Regions from separate parts of the uncultured Maricaulis sp. genome, predicted to be linked through region 1. Evidence: predicted binding sites of a transcription regulator. Region 1 holds the regulator's gene; each other region holds the start of a gene.
What was found. The regulator LexA, encoded in region 1, represses DNA repair genes until DNA is damaged. The targets are predictions, from matches to a motif close to ATGTTCCNCTTGTGTTCC.

Region 1 (3,276 bases):
TTGGTCTCGCCGCAATCACACCGTGGGCGAGGCGGTTTGACGCGGCGATCCCGGCCGCCATCGGGGCCCTGATCGCCGCTGCGGCCTATTTCCTGCTCTCCGGCGGTGCGATCCCGACCCAGCGCGCCTTCCTGATGACGGCCGCCGTCCTGACCGGCCTGGTGGCCGGACGGCGGGCTTTGTCGCTGCACACTTTGGCGTTGGCGATGATTTTCGTGCTCGCGCTGCAGCCTGAGGCAATCCGCGCGGCGGGCTTTCAAATGTCGTTCGCAGCTGTGGCGGCCCTGATCGCCAGTGCCGATCTGTGGCGTCAGAGGCGGCGGCCAGCGGCGCCGATGGATTCCGGACGCAGCGGCGCATTGGCGGCTCTGGGCGGGCTCAGCCTGACCAGCCTGATCGCGGGGCTGGCGACTGCGGGCTTTGCGGCCTTTCATTTCCATCGCATCGCCGGCTTTGGCCTGTTCGGCAATTGGCTCGCCATGCCGGTTTTCACTTTCATCGTCATGCCGGCCGGCGTGGTGGCGCTGTGTCTGATGCCGTTCGGGCTCGACCAGCCAGCGCTGTGGGCGATGAGCTGGGGCCTCGATGTGATGTTTGCGGTCGCCGACCGCGTTGCTGCTGCGCCGGGCGCTCTGCAGCCCGTCATCGCCGCGCCCGGCTGGATCTTGCCGCTCTATGCCTGCGGCTTCGTGACACTGCTGCTCGGCCGCGGTCTGGTGCGCGGTGGTGGCGCCGCGCTGGCGCTTGTGGCGCTGACCCTGTGGAGCCTGACACCGGCGCCTGACTTGTTCATCTCCGAAGACGGCATCGTCGTGGCACAGGCCCCTGATGACCCTAGTCACTGGACTGCCAGCTCAATCCGGCGCGGCCGCTTTGCCGTCACGGTCTTTCTCGAACAGCGCGCCGCCCGGAGCGCTGTGAGCACCACCACCACTCTGCACTGCGATGATCTCGGCTGCAGCGGTCAGGCACCGGGCTTGAATTATGCCGTGCTTAGCTCGGCCGAAGACTGGGCGGTGGATTGTGAGCGCGCGGCGCTGGTTGTGCTGACGGTGGAAATGCCATCCTGGCTCAAACCGCACTGCCACGCCCTGGTGATCGATCGCGAATTCCTGCGGCAACGCGGCGGAACGCTGATCTGGACCCGTGACGGCGCGATTGTGCGGACGCAGAGCGTTTCGGCGCCAAATGGTGACCGTCCTTGGGAGCTCAATGCGCGTTGAGCGCGGGCGTCCGCCGCCCCCATCGAGCCTGCTGCGCCTTCGGCTGTGCAGGCCCACTTCCCCCGCGCTGCGGGGGAAGAAAGCTTGGCGGTGAATGGGAAGGCCTACGGCCTGCATGCCCGCTTTCCTCCTCGGTTTACCGGGGAGGGGGACCGTCCGTTGCCGAAGGCAAAGGATGGTGGAGGTGCCGCGCGGCAGCGCGGGGATTACACCCATCGCAGCAGCAGGATTCGTGGCCTCCATCTACCCTACACCGCCTTTGGCGCCGCACGCCCACACCACTGTCGCTTCGCCATGGGTTGCGCAAGACCGCGTCCCCCCACTCTGCAGGAGAAGAAGGCGCGAAACTTCAGCCCGGCATATTCCGCCCTAGTGGTAGCGGCGGATCAGGCCGACCAGCCGGCCTTGGACCTTGACCCGATCGGGGCCGAAGATCCGTGTCTCATAGGCGGGATTGGCGGCTTCCAGGGCGATGGAGCCGCCCTTTTTGCGCAGGCGTTTCAAAGTGGCTTCTTCGTCATCGACCAGGGCGACGACAATCTCGCCGCTCTCCGCCGACTGGCCGCGCCGGATCAGCACGATATCGCCATCGAGAATGCCCGCTTCGATCATCGAATCGCCATTGACCTCGAGGGCGAAATGCTCGCCGCCGCGCACCATGTCGGCGGGGAAGGCGAGGCGGTCGGTCTCGTGCTGGATGGCGGCGATGGGCACACCGGCGGCAATGCGGCCGAGCAGCGGGATCTCGACCGAGGCTTCCGGCGAATTCTCGTCGCTGGAACGCTTGAAATTGGCCCGCACGACATTGGCGCCCAGATCGGCATCGCTATCGAGCGCTTCATCGACTGTGGCTGCTGCGGATTCCGGCAGTTTGAGCACTTCGAGCGCCCGGGCGCGGTGGGCGAGGCGGCGAATGAAGCCGCGCTCCTCCAGCGCCGTGATCAGGCGGTGAACACCCGACTTCGAAGCCAATTGCAGCTCCGTCTTCATTTCGTCGAAGGAGGGCGAGACGCCGGTATCCTTGATCCGGTTATGGATCAGAAGCAGTAGCTCGTGCTGTTTACGGGTGAGCAAGTCAGCCCCCTTTGATGAATACGGCGCGAAGGCCGTAAGGAACAAATCAGGAATATGCCTGTTTGTTCTACAAAGGTTCCCGATTCAGGTCAAGCGCGCTCTTGCCAGGCCATCAGGGCGCGCGTAGCAGCAGCGACATCGTCCTGCCGCATCAGGCTTTCCCCGACCAGTAGGGCGCGGGCACCGGCGGCGTGGAGGCGTGCGGCATCGCTCGCCGTGAAAACGCCGCTCTCGCCGACCAGCAGCGCATCTCCCTCCACCATCGGCGCCAGTGATTCGAAGGTCGCCAGCGAGGTCTCGAAGGTGCGCAGATTGCGGTTGTTGATGCCGATCATCGGCGCTTTCAGGGCGAGGGCGCGCTCCATCTCGGCGGCGTCATGCACTTCGACCAACACATCGAGCGACCAGCGTGCCGCCTCCTCGATCAGGGCCCGGGCGGTGGCATTATCGACGGCGGCGAGGATAACCAGGACCGCGTCCGCCCCCAGCGCACGCGCCTCGGCGACCTGATAGGCGTCATACATGAAGTCCTTGCGCAGGACCGGCAGGTTGCAGGCGTCGCGCGCGGCGACGAGAAAACTGTCGGCGCCCTGAAAGCTCGGCCCGTCGGTCAGCACGGAGAGGCAGATCGCGCCGCCGGCCTGATAGGCGCGCGACAATGCCGGTGGGTCGAAGTCGGCCCGGATCAGACCTTTCGACGGGCTGGCCTTCTTGATCTCCGCGATCAGGCCGAGCCCATCGCTGGCCGCGGCGCCTTTGAGTGCCGCGAGAAACCCACGCACCGGCGAGGCGTCAGACGCCTGCGCCGCGACCTCGGCATAGGAGCGCTTGGCCTTGCAGGCCGCGATATGCTCGAGCTTGTAAGCGCCAATCCGCGCCAGAGTGTCTGGGACGATGCTTGTATGGGCGCTCATCTCAAGCCTCGCCGCGCGAGATCGCGGCCATGCGCGCCAGCGCCGTGCGGGCGCGTCCGTCATCG
Region 2 (3,276 bases), on a different contig from region 1:
AGCAGATACCAGTCGCCCGAGCGGTCGATGTCATAATGCTTGGCATAGATATCGGAGACCTGGGCGATGCGGGCTCCCAATTCGCCGAGCCCCAAAGAGCGGGTCTCGCTCATACCGCCACCGGTGCCTTGATGCCGGGGTGCGGATCATAATCTTCGAGCATGATGTCCTCATACTCGAAGCCGAACAGGTCAGTGGCATCGGGATTGAGCCGCAGGCGTGGCAGGGCGCGCGGCGTGCGCGAGAGCTGTTCGGCGACCTGGTCCATATGGTTGGAATAGATGTGGGCGTCGCCGAAGGTGTGGATGTATTCGCCCGGCTCCAGCCCGCACACCTTGGCCACCATCGTCGTCAATAGGGCGTAGGAGGCGATGTTGAACGGCACGCCAAGGAACATGTCGGCCGAGCGCTGATAGAGCTGGCAGCTCAGCTTCCCGTCGGCGACATTGAATTGATACAGCGTGTGGCAGGGCGGCAGCGCCATTGAGGGCACATCGACCGGGTTCCAGCCCGAGACGATCAGGCGCCGCGAGGCGGGATTGGTACGGATCTGCTCGAGCAGGTTGGAGAGCTGGTCGATTTCGGTGCCATCGGGCCCGGCCCAGCGCCGCCACTGCTTGCCATAGACCGGACCAAGCTCGCCATCGGCATCAGCCCATTCATCCCAGATCTTGACGCCGCGCTCCTGCAACCAGCGCACATTGGTCTCGCCGCGCAGGAACCAGAGCAATTCAATCGCGATCGATTTGAAATGCACCTTCTTGGTCGTCAGCAGCGGAAAGCCTTCGGAGAGATCACAGCGCAATTGCCGGCCAAACACCGAGCGCGTGCCGACACCGGTGCGATCATCCTGCTGCGTGCCGTGTTCGAGAATATCGCGCAGCAGATCGAGATAGGCCGCTTCCGCCGCCGAGCCGGTCGCGGCCGCGCTTCCGGTTTCGACACCGGGCTCCAGTACGGCTGCATCGGCCATTGCGATCTCCACTGCGCCTGTTGATCGCACACTCTACATCCGATTCGCCGCGACCGAACCTTCGGCGTCAGATTGATCCACATATATTGTGCCGCGCCGCCGCGATCACGATTCCGTGCAATACACCGCAAAAGGACTTGCCTTGGCCGCGTTCGGCGCTAGCTTGGCGAGATTGGAACATAAAAAGAACATCAACATCTCTGAGGGAGAACCACAATGCTGGGCTATGTCACTTTAGGAACCAATGACTTGCAGCGCGCTGCCGCGTTCTACGACAAAATTTGCGCCGAATTCGGCGTTGGCCGGATGATGGATTTCGACACTTTCATCGCCTGGGGCAAGCCCGGTGGTGGTGCCGGCATCGGCCTGACCAAACCGTTCGACGGCAATCCCGCCACCGTCGGTAATGGCGTCATGCCCGCCTTCCAGGCCGAAAACCCGGCCCAGGTCGACAAGGTCTACGCCCTCGCCATCTCGCTCGGCGCCCAAGACGAAGGCCCCGCCGGCCCACGCGGCGATGGCGGCTTCTACGCCGGCTATTTCCGCGATCCGGACGGCAATAAGCTGAACGTGTTCTGCATGTAATTCCCGTCGTCTGCGAGTTCCCGGTTCGTCGGCCTGCGCCTTGCGTGGGCCGGCGCTGACCATCTCCCCCTTTTTGGGCTCCCCCCTTTTGGGCACTTTCAGCGATTGCGTTGCCGGCGGATAGAGCGGCAAATACCACCAACGGTTCATGCGCACGTAGGTGATCGAGACCGCGATATGGACCCGCTCTCGGGGGCCTGAGATCTCGATTGCGAATAAATGGTGATGGGCGATAAATGGTGACAGGCACCCATTTCAATGCGCATGACCAATGGCGAGGCAACAGGATATACGTTCGGGCGGCGATGGCGGCTTCCAGCCGACTATTTCCGCGACCCGGACGGCAACAAGCCAAATTGGATCAAGGTGGCTCAAATACGGACAAAGCCAGCGCGCAATCGCATCACTCAGTCGACGATGCTGCAACAAGTCTGCGCCGATCCCAACTCTGCCACCAATTCAGCTTGCATCGTAGATACGGGCGGCACAACCTCTATGCGGTGATGACGCTGAAGCGCGGGAGCAAACATGGACAACAAGAAAGCTGAGGCGACGCGACCGGCCGGCTGCTCCATCAACGATGAGCGCGGCTTCACGCTCACAGAGATGCTCGTCGTGCTGGTGATCATAGCATTGCTCATGGCGATCCTTGCTCCCAATATCATCGGGCGCCTGGGCGGTGCGCGAAGCCAATCCGCTGAGATTCAGATGGAAAACCTCGCCGGTGCGCTTGAACTCTACCTCATCGACACAGGTCGATATCCGACTCAGGATATCGGATTGAGTGCTTTGGACACGGCGCCAGCTGGCATCACAGGCTGGTCCGGTCCCTATTTGCGCCGAGGCGGCGTGCCCGACGATCCATGGGGTAACGCCTATATTTATCAAACCCGCGCGTCAGACCATTTCACCCTGCGAAGCCTCGGCCGCGATGGCGAAGAGGGTGGAACGGGTGAGGATGCGGATCTGATCGTGACAACGACGCTTCCCGATCAAGATAGCTAGGCGGGAGTTGGTGAACCACCTGGCGCCTTTTTTGCCCTAATGCCCCGAAAACAGACGCAACGCTTCGGTCCGGCCAGGCGCGCGAAGCTGCACCTCGCCGTCACCGATCTCGACAACCTCATAGGCGAGAAATCGATCTCCAACCCGTAGGGCCACAGCTTCTGCCTCACCGGTCGCAATCCAGCATATCGGTCCGTTTTCATCGACCCCAATGCCGGCAAGCCGCAGGTCTTGATCAAACTCATCGACAACGGGCGTATCCAGGGTCGGCGCGATCTCGATTGGGGACGGCGCCTGTTGGAACAATAAAGCATGGGTGAAGCGCGCCGCTGGTCGTTCAGATGCATCCCCAACACGCAAATTTTCCGTCAACGGGTCCGCTGTCTCGTGCCCGTGCGGTAACTGGCCCAGCACGACGGATGTCAGCAAAAGCAACACACCTGCGCTCGCAAAAAGGCGATTCCACATCATAGCGTGGGCTCCCATGCCTGTCCGAGAATGGCCGAAACTGCCACATCCCCCTCGCCTGCTTGATCGAAAGCGCGAAGAGTCAGATCTGCCACCGCCAATCGCGGCTGTGTCTCGGCAAGATTTTCCAACGCGGCGCGCAATTGATGTTCGCTGCCACGCCAATCGACCCGGGCTTCAAGAACACCGTCGCGAACTGTCATAACATTGAGGTGCAGCAGCTCGCCGGTAGCGAAACTGGTGCG
Region 3 (3,276 bases), on a different contig from region 1:
GGAAAAGACCTCGCCGCGCGCTCTCTGCGCTTCAAAATAGACATCCGCCAAGCCGCCAAGATCATCGGCATCGATCTGTGCCAATGACACGTCAGGCGTGAAATAAGCGATCTCAAGATCATCATAGCGGAAGTGTTCGCGATCTACATAGAGTTTGCCGACAAAGTCGAGATCGACAGGTGTGACAATCGCGCTAAAGACAAAGATCCGGAGCTTTCGCTCCAGATGTACCAACATTCCGACCGCCACAAACACACCCCCGCTCAAAACGCTTCAGGTCCCCAGCTGGCTGCGTCCCATCCGGGAGCTCAGCCATTCTGGACGCCTTGCGGCACCTTCATACCGCAAAGCGGTTAATTGAGCGTGGTTGTTCCGGGCGCTGCGCAGCAACGCCCGGAGCAGATTGGTCAGCCAGCGGCGGCTTCATCCTCGTCGAGATCCTTGCCGACGAGCAGCACGTCAGCGATCAGTCCGGCATTGGCGCGGACCTTGGCTTCGATTTCCTTGGCCATGGCCTGGTTGTCGATCATGAATTTGCGCGCATTCTCGCGGCCCTGACCGATACGTTCCGAATTATAGGAATACCAGGAACCGGACTTCTCGATGATGTCACCCTTGACGCCAAGATCGATCAGCTCGCCCATTTTGGAGATGCCTTCGCCATAGAGAATGTCGAATTCAACTTCGCGGAAGGGCGGCGCCACCTTGTTCTTGACGACTTTCACGCGGGTCTGATTGCCGATCACTTCGTCACGGTCCTTGATCGCACCGATGCGGCGGATGTCGAGCCGGACGGAAGCGTAGAATTTCAGCGCATTGCCGCCCGTTGTGGTTTCAGGGCTGCCGAACATGACGCCGATCTTCATCCGGATCTGGTTGATGAAGATGACCATGCATTTCGATTTCGAGATCGAACCGGTCAGCTTGCGCAGCGCTTGGCTCATCAGACGGGCTTGCAGGCCGGGCAGGCTGTCGCCCATCTCGCCTTCGAGCTCGGCGCGCGGTGTCAGGGCGGCGACCGAATCGATCACCAGCACGTCAATCGCACCGGAACGCACCAGCGTATCGGCAATTTCCAGCGCTTGCTCGCCGGTATCGGGCTGCGACACCAGAAGTTCAGCGACATCAACGCCCAGCTTGCCGGCATAGACCGGATCAAGCGCGTGTTCGGCGTCGATGAAGGCACAGACCCCGCCGAGCTTTTGCCCCTCGGCGATCGTGTGCAGCGCCAGCGTCGTCTTGCCCGAGCTTTCAGGGCCGTAGATTTCAACGATCCGGCCCTTGGGCAGACCGCCAATGCCGAGCGCGATGTCGAGCCCGAGCGAGCCGGAAGAAATCGATTCGATCTCCATCGCCGGCTTGGCTCCGAGCTTCATGACCGAGCCCTTGCCGAAGGCCTTGTCGATCTGGCTCAACGCCGCCTCGATCGCCTTTTTCTTGTCCATACCTGAATCGTTCACGAGTCGAATCGCGCCCTTGCTCATATCGATATTCCCTTATTTCACGCCCCTCGGTCACGGGCAACCGAGACACAACGTACCAGTTTTGTTCCGGAACACAAGCGGAACATTTATGGTTAACAAAACGGAACAAAACGATGCCACCGCAGGCGGCTTGGCGAGCGCGCAGCGAGCGCCTATCTTGACGATGATGATCTCAAGCCGCCATCTCCTCGTGATTGTGATCCTATTTGTGCTGGCGGGCTGCGGCCCGGCGGCGGTGCCCAGCGGCGTCGCCTCCATGGAAGAACTGCAGGCGCGCGGCAGTCTGATCGTCCTCACTCTGGAAGGGCCGACGAGCTATATGCCCGGCGAGGATGGCCCCAGCGGCTATGAAGTTGATCTCGTGCGGGCCTTTGCGGCCAGTCTCGGTGTCGAGCCGCGTTTCGAGACTCGACCCTCGATCACAGCCCTCACAACCGCCCTCGCCAATGGCGAGGGCGATATCGCCGCGGCCGGTCTAACCGTCACACCATCACGCGAAGCCCACATGCTGTTCGGCCCGGCCTACAAGACCGTGACCGAGCAATTGGTCTGCCATAATGGCGGACCGGCGCCGACATCGCTGAACGATCTGGGCCGGGCCCGCATCGTGGTTTTGGCGGGTTCAAGCTATCTTGAGACGCTACAGGCCCTGCCCGCCCGCCCGCAGGCGCTGCACTGGACTGAACGCCGCGCCGGGTCGGCCATGCCGCTGCTTGAAGCGGTCGATGCGGGGGATTTCGACTGCACCATCGCCGATTCGCACTTGGCCGACTTCGCCCGCCGCCGTCATCCCGATCTGGTGGTGGCGATGGATCTGACCGGCGAGGAATCGCTGGCCTGGGCCTATTCGCAGCATATCGACGGTCTTGGCGATGCGCTGGCCAGCTGGTTCAACCAGATCCACCAAGGCGATTTGCTGGAACGGCTGGACGAAAACTGGTTCGGCCAGTTCGGCGATTTCAACTATGTTGATGTGTCCAGCTTCGTCGACCGGGTCGAAACGCGGCTGCCGCAATATGAGCGCTGGTTCGAACTGGCGGCCGAGCGGACCACGTTCGACTGGGACCTGCTTGCCGCACAAGCCTATCAGGAATCGCACTGGGACCCTGACGCCATCAGCGATACCGGCGTGCGCGGATTGATGATGCTGACACTGTCGACCGCCGAACGCGTCGGCGTCGAAGACCGTACCGATCCGCGCCAGAGCATTGTCGGCGGCGCCACCTATCTGGAAGACCTCTATCAACGCGTCCCCAGCGGCGTCACCGGCGAGGATCGGGTCTGGTTCGCACTGGCTGCCTATAATGTCGGCATGGGCCACATGTATGACGCCCGCACCCTGGCCGAGCGCCAGGGGCTCGAGAAAAACAGCTGGGAAGATCTGGCCCGCGTACTGCCGCTTCTGTCCGACCCGACGCATTATCGCGGCCTGCGCTATGGCTATGCCCGCGGCCAGGAGCCGGTGCGCTATGTCCAGAAAGTCCGCGAATACCGCGCCCTGCTCAATGCGCAGGGGCTCTGACGCGTCAACCCAGCCCCAGCGCCGCCAGCAAGGCCAGTCGGTCAAAATAGGGCCGCTCGCAGACGATTTTGTCTGAGCCCGGCGCGAATTCGAAACTGGCCATCATCTTGAGCCGGAAGGCGCGGCCCGTCGGCGGCAAATCGGCCGTCGGCAATTTGAGCGGACCGAGATGCGTTCCCGTCAACCAGAACTCCACCAGAACGCTGTCGCCACCGGCGCCGATTGCGATGATCTCATTGCCCTGATCCGGAAATGCCGCGCGTGAGGTCG

Region 2: the regulator LexA is predicted to act here: its motif matches at 1,148-1,165, upstream of AAC029_RS14030 (VOC family protein).
Region 3: the regulator LexA is predicted to act here: its motif matches at 1,553-1,570, upstream of recA (recombinase RecA).

The regions. Positions count from the first base shown of each region.
Region 1 covers NZ_CAXBGE010000008.1:21,704-24,979, reverse strand. The annotation lists gene AAC029_RS09885 (ComEC/Rec2 family competence protein) at 1-1,223, shown strand, start outside; gene lexA (transcriptional repressor LexA) at 1,593-2,297, opposite strand; gene trpC (indole-3-glycerol phosphate synthase TrpC) at 2,387-3,211, opposite strand; gene trpD (anthranilate phosphoribosyltransferase) at 3,213-3,276, opposite strand, start outside.
Region 2 covers NZ_CAXBGE010000013.1:89,663-92,938, forward strand. The annotation lists gene AAC029_RS14020 (MazG nucleotide pyrophosphohydrolase domain-containing protein) at 1-113, opposite strand, end outside; gene AAC029_RS14025 (thymidylate synthase) at 110-973, opposite strand; gene AAC029_RS14030 (VOC family protein) at 1,190-1,558, shown strand; gene gspG (type II secretion system major pseudopilin GspG) at 2,087-2,563, shown strand; gene AAC029_RS14040 (hypothetical protein) at 2,600-3,034, opposite strand; gene AAC029_RS14045 (hypothetical protein) at 3,031-3,276, opposite strand, start outside.
Region 3 covers NZ_CAXBGE010000013.1:578-3,853, forward strand. The annotation lists gene AAC029_RS13565 (hypothetical protein) at 1-237, opposite strand, end outside; gene recA (recombinase RecA) at 408-1,445, opposite strand; gene mltF (membrane-bound lytic murein transglycosylase MltF) at 1,648-3,006, shown strand; gene AAC029_RS13580 (nuclear transport factor 2 family protein) at 3,011-3,276, opposite strand, start outside.